DNA from 2 places in the Marinobacter sp. RI1 genome. Region 1 is predicted to be linked to the other one. Evidence: predicted binding sites of a transcription regulator. Region 1 holds the regulator's gene; the other holds the start of a gene.
What was found. Region 1 encodes FliA, which starts transcription of late flagellar genes. Its sites were predicted from a motif close to CTAAAGTTTNNNNNNNNNNNGCCGNTAA; they were not measured.

Region 1 (4,443 bases):
CCAGACGCTGCAGGCGGTTACGCACCAGCACCAGTTCGCCCACCATGTTCATGATGTCGTCCAGGCGTTTGGTATCAACCCGAACCGTGGTTTCGCCCGCTGGTGCGGCCTCACGGGCAGGTGCAGGGGCCGGCTTGGAAGCGGCCTTGCTCTCGGCTTTGGCTTCCGCTTTCTTTGGTTCCGGGGCTGGTTCGGCCTTGCTTGATGGAGCCGGCGCAGGCTTGGGCTCACCTGCGGCAGCCCCCGCGCTTGGGCCTGCACCCTTGCCATGCAGTTCGTCCAGCAGGTTCTCGAATTCGTCGTCGGAAATCAGATCGGCGTCACCGGATGATTTCTCCGAGCCACCGCTGGTGTCGATATCTGCCTTGGGCGCTTCATCTTCCGCAGGCGCGCCGGCAAACTGGCCCTTGCCGTGGAGTTGATCCAGCAGGGCCTCAAATTCATCGTCGGTAATCTCATCACTGTCTGAGCCGCCGGCGGATTCTGCCGGGGTGCTCACCTGCTCGTTGCCGACCGGTTTCTGGCCATCGGATTTTTCATCCGCCAACGCGTCCAGCAGCTGCTCGAACTCTTCGTCAGTGATATCGCCCTGATCCCCTTGCTGTCCGACATCCGCAGACGACGGCTCCTGTGCCGGGGTTGGTGCTTCCACCGCCGGTGCATCCTCGGACTCGGGTTTGGCGAGTGCATCCAGAGCTTCAATCAGTTCGTCCGGCGCGGGCGTCGGTTCTTCCCGGTTGCGGACTTCTTCGAACATGGCATTAACGTTGTCCAGCGCCTCCAGCACCACGTCCATCAGGTCCGGTGTTACCTTGCGCTTGTGATTCCGGAGAATATCAAACACGTTCTCCGCAGAGTGGCAGCAATTAACCAGTGCCTCCAGCTGAAGGAAGCCTGCGCCCCCTTTCACGGTATGGAAGCCACGGAAAATGGCGTTCAGCAGATCGCTGTCATCGGGATGCTGCTCCAGATCCACCAGCTGCTCCGACAACTTTTCGAGTATCTCGCCGGCTTCTACCAGGAAGTCCTGCAGGATCTCTTCATCAGCATCTAACGCCATGCGTCACCCTCTTTATTATCAGAATCCGAGACTGGACAGCAGATCGTCCACATCGTCCTGTCCCGAAACTACATCTTCCCGCTCATCGGCCTTGATCTGGGGCCCTACCCCTTTTTCGGCCGATTCTTCTTTTTCTTCAATCTGATGCACTGTGCCGGTCAGTTGATCAACGTGGCTGGCCATCACCACCAGACCAAGAAGGTTGTCTTCCACCTCTTTCACCAACGCGGTGACCTTCTGGATAACCTGACCGGTAAGATCCTGAAAATCCTGAGCCAGAAGGATTTCCGACAGGTTCTGGTACAGACTGTCGGAGTCTGTCGTCAGGCCAGCGAAGAACTTGTCGATGCGACCGTAAAGCTCCCGAAACTCCGCAGGCTCCATTTCACGACGGCGCAGACGCTGCCACTCATCCCGCAGGGAAACCGCTTCATCCCGCATGGCGTGAGCCACCGGCATGCTTTCCTCAACCAGATCCATGGTGCGGTTCGCCGCCTGGCTGGTCATCTGAACCACATAGGCCAGACGGTCAGAAGCGTCGCTCATCTTCGACAGCACTTCTTTCTGCTCGGCATTACGCGGGTCTATCTGGAAGTTCCGGATTGCCTCATGGAGGCTGCGGGTCAGTCGCCCCACTTCCCGATACAGACTCTGATCGCGAACCTCGCTCAGTTCATTGATCAGGGTCATCGCCTTGGCATAATTCCCGGCGTTTACATTCTCGGCCAGGTCGGAGGCCTGCTTTTGAAGCTTCTCCGCCACCTCCGGATCAAGGCCCTGATGGTTCTGTTTGGTATCACTCATGGCGAGCCATCCGACCTCTGGTTACTGGATTCGTTCGAAGATTTTCTCGATCTTTTCCTTCAGCACGGCTGCCGTGAAAGGCTTGACCACATACCCGTTCACCCCGGCCTGAGCCGCAGCCACGATCTGGTCCCGCTTGGCCTCTGCCGTTACCATCAGAACCGGCAGGTTCTTCAGGTTTTCATCAGCACGGACAGCCTTCAGAAGGTCAAAGCCCGACATGCCGGGCATGTTCCAGTCAGTCACCAGGAAGTCATACTTGCCGCTTCGGAGCATGGGCAACGCGGTGTTGCCATCGTCTGCTTCATCCGTATTGGTGAAGCCGAGATCTCGCAGCAGGTTTTTGATGATGCGTCGCATTGTGGAGAAGTCATCCACAATGAGAATTTTCATGTTCTTGTCCAATGGGACCTCCAGTCAGTAACACCCGGAATTCATTCAGCCTTTTGGAAGTCTAGCAGGCTGCTACCTTAAGCGCTTATTGTGTGGTGTTTGCGCACGTTGTAAAGCATCGTTTACCAAAAGCTACACAGCTTGCTGAAAGAGAAACACAGCACCTGGCCGATCAGTCGTTGTCACCATCCCGCCACTCGGCCAGCCGGCTGCGAAGTCGCAACGCCGCCTGGCTGTGAATCTGGCTTACCCGGCTCTCACTGACCCCTAGCACCGCACCGATTTCCTTGAGGTTGAGCTCTTCCTGGTAATACAGGCTCAATACCAGCTTTTCACGCTCAGGCAACTGCTCAATGGCGTCTGCGAGACTTCGCTGGAAAGCGCCTGAAGCAATACCGTCCAGCGGATTATCACTCGCTTCTGCTTCTTCTATCGGCAGCTCGCCGGATTCATTGAGCTCATCAAGACTAAAAAGTCTACCGCTGTTAGCGTCGGCGAGTGAGGCATGATACTCGTCCAGACCAATGCCAAGCTCTTCAGCTACTTCGGCATCCTGGGCCTCGCGCCCGGTACGATCTTCCACCTGCTTGATAGCACTGGCGATTCGCCGGGCGTTGCGATGCACTGAGCGGGGCACCCAGTCGCCTTTGCGGATCTCATCCACCATGGCGCCGCGGATGCGAATCCCTGCGTAGGTTTCAAAGGTGGCACCTTTGCCGGAAGAATAGCGCTGCGCGGCCTCCAGCAGGCCAATCATACCGGCCTGCATAAGGTCTTCCAGCTGCACTGATGGCGGCAGCCGGGCCATGAGATGAAGGGCGATTTTCTTGACCAGCGGCGCATGCTCTTCAATCAGGGCTGAAGGGCTCCTGGCGCCGGCCTGATGGTAAATTCCCAGATTTTTCGCCAATGTCATGTATCCGGTTTTCTTGTAGGACTGGATTCAGATCAGACTTCGACGAGCCGCTCCACGAAGAATTCGAGATGCCCCCTGGGAGAGGACGGCAAAGGCCAACTGTCCACTTTTTCGGCCAGAGCCCGGATAGCCAGCGAGGCTTTCGCCCTCGGATAGGCATCCAATACCGCTTTCTGTCTTTGGACGGCTTTCTTGACGGCCTCGTCGTAAGGCACGATACCTACATATTGTAGTGCCACATCCAGAAAACGCTCGGTGACCCGGGTCAGTTTTTCAAACAGATGGCGGCCTTCCTGCTCATTGCGGACTTGGTTTGCCAAGATACGGAAGCGGTTGGTGCCATAATCCCGGTTCATCAGCTTGATCAACGCGTAGGCATCGGTAATGGAAGTAGGTTCGTCGCAGACCACCAGCAGAAGTTCCTGCGAGGCCCTGAGGAAGCTGACCACCGATTCAGAAATACCTGCGGCGGTATCCACAATCAGAACGTCAATCTGGTCGCCCAGCTCACTGAAAGCGTTGATCAGGCCGGCATGTTCCATGGCGCTGAGCTGGGTCATACGCTGGGTGCCGGAGGAAGCCGGTACAATCTTGATACCACCAGGGCCATTCACCAGCACGTCTTTCAGATCACAATCGCCGCTGAGTACGTCTTGAAGATTTCGATTGGCGGTAATGCCGAGCAACACATCGATGTTGGCGAGCCCGAGATCCGCGTCCAGCAAGACAACCCGGCGCCCCTTCTGGGCCAGGGCGATACCGAGATTGACCGAAACATTGCTCTTGCCGACACCGCCCTTGCCGCCGGAAACCGCAATCACCTGAACCGGATGTGGTCTGCTCATACTGTTATCAGTCTCTTACTACGTTCTTGTACGGGCACGCGTGCCGGTGTTTTATTCTGGTCGCCAACGAGGCTCAGGCACCTTCGGCGACTGTCTGTGCGCTCTGCACGGCCTTAAGCCGTTCTACGCCCAGGCGCACTAACGGAATGGCCTCCGCCCTCTGGAGATCTTCCGGTATCTTCTGGCCATCGGTGTACCAGGCCACCGGTAAGCTGGTCTCCATAACGAACCCGAGCGCTTCGCCCAGGGTCAGGGCCTCATCAATCTTGGTCATGATGCAGCCTGCAAGGCTTGCCATCTTATAGCAATGCCACACGGATTTCATGATACGTGGCTGACTGGTGGCGGAGACCACCAGATGTGTACGGATATTGTGATCGCTGCGAGCCAACTCCGCCAGTTGTTCCTGGTAACCGCGGTCGGCA
Region 2 (4,443 bases), 1.4 Mb from region 1:
AGCCGGTGGTAACAGCTCCAGCGAAGGTCTGTTGGTGATGAACCATGAGTACATCAATCAAGGCGCTTTGCATGCCAACGGGGCTACCTACATCAACGGTATGCGTCCGGCCGATGAAGTGCGCAAGGAAATCGCCGCGCACGGTGTGTCTGTGGTTCATATCAAACGCGACAACAACGGCAAGTGGGATATTGTTTTCGGGAGTCCGTTTAATCGCCGGGTTACGGGTAATACCGAAATGGATATCCGTGGTCCGGTGCGTGGTTACGACAAACTGGTCACCAAATACAGTCCGGATGCAACGGAAACCCGCGGTACTCTGAACAACTGCGCGATGGGCCCGACGCCGTGGGGAACTTACCTTGCGGCTGAGGAAAACTGGCACGGGTACTTCGCTAATAGCGATGCAACGCAGCCCCGGGAGCAGACCCGCCATGGCGTCGGCGATTCAAGCCGCTACGACTGGGAGTTGGCTGACAGCGGTGCGGATCAATACGTGCGCTTTGATGTTACCCCGACGGGTGCGTCGGCGGCGGATGATTACCGGAATGAGGCCAATACCTACGGTTTCATGGTGGAAATTGATCCGTTTACTCCAGAGAGCAAACCACAGAAGCGAACCGCGCTGGGCCGCTTTGGTCACGAGGGTGTGATTTTTGCGCCGGTTAAGGAAGGTGAGCCGGTCGTATGTTATTCCGGTGATGATTCCCGTTTCGAGTACATCTACAAATTTGTCTCCTCAAAGCCTTATTACGCTGCAACGGCCGGTGGCTACCTCCTGGACGAGGGCACACTCTACGTGGCTCGCTTTAATGACGATGGCTCGGGCGACTGGCTGGCGCTGGATCTGAACGATGCGGATTTTGCTGCCAAAGTGGCTGCGGCCCAGGGCGAAATGGTTGGCAACGTTCAGTTTGACGGTTTTGAGAATCAGGCTGATGTTTTGTTGAACACTCGCCTGGCTGCCGACATCGCAGGTGCGACCCCGATGGATCGCCCGGAGTGGGGGGCAGTAGATCCGAATTCCGGTCAGGTTTACTTTACGCTGACCAATAACTCCCGCCGGACGGAGGAGCAGGTAAACGCGGCAAATCCGAATGCCAACAACCGCACCGGTCATATTATTCGCTGGAGCGAAGACGGCAACGATCACACTGCGACCAGCTTCGACTGGGATATCTTCGTGTTTGCCGGTGAGCAGGGCACGGAAACCGTGGTTGACGACCAGGTTATCGTATCTCTGACTGATGACAACATCTTCAACAGTCCGGATGGCCTCTGGTTCGATTATAACGGTCGCCTCTGGATTCAGACCGATGGCTCCGATGCAGCACCTTATCAGAACAACATGATGCTGGCGGCTAACCCGGAAACCCGCGAGATCAAGCGTTTCTTCGTTGGGCCGGTTGGCTGTGAGGTTACAGGCGTTGTCTCCACACCGGATGTGAAGACCATGTTCGTCAATATCCAGCACCCGGAAGCAAACTGGCCGGATGCCAACGATCCGCGTCCGCGTGATGCAACGGTTATCGTTACCCGCGATGACAGCGGCGTTATCGGTGCCTGATCAGCCATAACGGTTGTCAGGCTCTGCCAAAAAGCCCGGGCGGACTCGTTCCGCCCGGGCTTTTCTCTTCTGTATTTCAGATTTCCTTCCAGATGCCGATAAACCCCTTGGGCACTGCAATAGTGGTATCTTTAATCCACTAAAGTAGCAGTTATTAACTCATATCATTTCTTTACTCTCCGGGATGGCCTGCAATAACAACATGCTTGCGTTAGCAATGACAAAGATGAGGGCACCATGGGTTTACTCGATCGCACTGCAATTTTATGGGGGGTGGGCATTGCTGTTGCGCTCGGTATTGCCTGCATTCTGGTGGCTCCGTTGATGGGGCTCGATGCCGCCTCTCTGTTAATCGGGCTCCTTGTGGGCCTTGCTGCTGCGGCTTGCTATCTGGTTTTACGGGTGCTTGAACCAATAGAGCGTGGAATCAACGACCTGAATGATGGCTCCCTGGCTGACAATCATCCCTTGCGGGCTCAGTGTGCGCAGCTTCTGGCGGATGCCCGTGCGGGCAAGGCCCTGGTTGAAACCCTCTCGGCCAGTGCCGACAAGAATGCCATCTCGGCCGCCGAAGTCTCGTTTGCGGCGGATCAGGTGAAGCAGCGCCTGGACCGACAGGTTGAAGAAACCGCTCAGATGGCCGACTACGCCGGCCAGATCACGGAATCGGTTCGGGAATCATCGGAACAGGCCACCAACGCCGCCACCATGGCATTGCAGAATCGCGAAGTCAGCGTGGAGGGGCGTCAGTCATTGGTGTCGGCCATTGAAAATGTGCGCCTGGTGCATCAACAGTCGGAAGAGAACCTCAGGTTGATTCAGGCCCTGCACGAAAAATCCGGCAAGATCCAGGGCGTGACGTCCACCATTCAGGGTATCGCCGAGCAGACTAATCTTTTGGCACTGAATGCCGCCATTGAGGCGGCCCGAGCCGGTGAACAGGGCCGCGGGTTTGCGGTGGTGGCCGATGAAGTCCGGCAGTTGGCCGGGCGCACTGCCCAGGCCACCAGTGAAGTGGCGGACACCCTCGACGAAATTCAGAATGACACAACCAAGATTGTGTCCCGCATTGAATCTCTGGCGAAAACCGTGGAAGACGGGCTAGCATCTGTAGAGAGCGTTGGCGGCCAGCTGGATCAGATTCGGGATCAATCCGACCGGGTTCAGCAGCAGGTTGCCCGTATTGCCGAGATTGACCAGAACAACGAGCAGAGTCTGGCCCAGGTGTTTTCGGCTATTGAGTCTGTCCGTGACCATATATCCGAAAGTGATACCAGTGTGGCATCGCTGGCGGACCAGGCTTCCACGTTGATGGAGCTGGCGGAGAAGGCGAATGCTGCCTTTGCGCTGAACAGCAGCGAAAGCTACCACCGGCCGTTTTATGAGAAAGCACTGGAAGGGGCGCAGCAGATTGGCCAGTTGTTTGAGGCGGCAATTCGAGAGGGCCGTTTGAGTGAAGCGGCGCTGTTTGACAAAAAGCGAACACCGATTGCCAACACCCAGCCCCAACAGTATTCCAGCAGCTTCGATCGGTTTACTGACCAGATGTTTCCGGCAATACAGGAGCCCATCAAGAAATCCCATGAGGCCATTGTGTTCTCCATCGCCTGCGCGCCGGACGGTTATGTGCCTACCCATAACAAGGATTTTGCCCACCCGCCGAGTGGTAATCCGGAAGTCGACCTGGTGAAAAGCCGCAGCAAGCGACTGTTCAATGACCGCACTGGCATACGCTGCGGGAGTCATACCGAAAGCATGCTGCTCCAGACCTATCGCCGGGACACCGGTGAGATCATGCACGACCTGTCGGTGCCCATCTATGTGAACGGTAAGCACTGGGGCGGTTTCCGGGTTGGGTATCGGCCGGCGGGGAATTGATCGCACTGGGCTCCAGCCAAGGCTGTGATAGACTGCCAGGGACGTAACAAGGAGAACACCTGTGTCCGAAACCGAGTATATCCCCGCAAAACCTGACGGTCAGCAATCACAGGAGCCCAGCTCTGCGAGGAATCTGGCGGTGGTGGTTTACATCCTGCAGGCGTTGTCTTTTTTCCTGGGGGGGCTGACGGCACTGGTGGGCGTGATCATCAACTACGTCAAACTGGATGATGTCCGTGGTACCTGGATAGAGCCCCATTTCCGCTGGCAGATCCGCACCTTCTGGATTGGTTTGCTGTGGACAGTCATCGGGGTGATTACCACCATGCTGATCGTGGGCTGGTTTATTCTGCTGGGTATTGCGATCTGGGTGATCTACCGAATTGTCAAAGGTGCCCTGGCCCTGAACGATGGCAAGACCCCGATGTAACGGGGTCTTGATGGCTCAGTCTTCCGTCACTTCTTCAAGGCGTAATGCGCTCAGCATGCCCGCCAGCCCCATCAGTCCCAATACCAGAATCACCGCCACGTCCGAAATCATGGAAATGGCGGCTGTGAACCCCCCGGTTACCAGCAGCAACACACCGATAACGGTATTGCTGACCGCTGTGTAGTCTGTCCGTTTGTTGCCTCCGGCCATATCCACCAGATAGGTTTTGCGCCCCAGACGCACGCCGGCATGGGCAATACTCAGCACAAAAAACGCGACGGGATAGAACCAGGCACCGCCAAACCCGGGGCCCAGCACCAGTGCAAGAACACCAACCACCAGGCAGACCGAGCTGGCCATGGCGGCACCCCGAATCATCACTCGGCGGCTGGAGGTGTCGGCGGCCCAACCCCAGAAGCTGGCGCTCAGGGAGCTGGCCAGACTGCTGGCGAGCAGAAAGACGCCCAGCATCCAGCCAATATCGGATTCCTGTTGGGCGAGCACCACGAAATAGGGAGACGCCAGAGCCGAACACAAAAGCAGTGCACGAGTGATGACAAAATGCCTG

Region 2: a site for FliA is predicted at 1,642-1,669, ahead of ACAM27_RS07565 (methyl-accepting chemotaxis protein). Genes of this name have one in related genera too.

The regions. Positions count from the first base shown of each region.
Region 1 is NZ_AP031605.1:3,052,810-3,057,252, forward strand. It holds gene ACAM27_RS13810 (chemotaxis protein CheA) at 1-1,060, opposite strand, end outside; gene ACAM27_RS13815 (protein phosphatase CheZ) at 1,079-1,864, opposite strand; gene cheY (chemotaxis response regulator CheY) at 1,886-2,269, opposite strand; gene ACAM27_RS13825 (RNA polymerase sigma factor FliA) at 2,430-3,173, opposite strand; gene ACAM27_RS13830 (MinD/ParA family protein) at 3,206-4,018, opposite strand; gene flhF (flagellar biosynthesis protein FlhF) at 4,092-4,443, opposite strand, start outside.
Region 2 is NZ_AP031605.1:1,672,255-1,676,697, forward strand. It holds gene ACAM27_RS07560 (PhoX family phosphatase) at 1-1,567, shown strand, start outside; gene ACAM27_RS07565 (methyl-accepting chemotaxis protein) at 1,805-3,445, shown strand; gene ACAM27_RS07570 (membrane protein) at 3,507-3,875, shown strand; gene ACAM27_RS07575 (MFS transporter) at 3,891-4,443, opposite strand, start outside.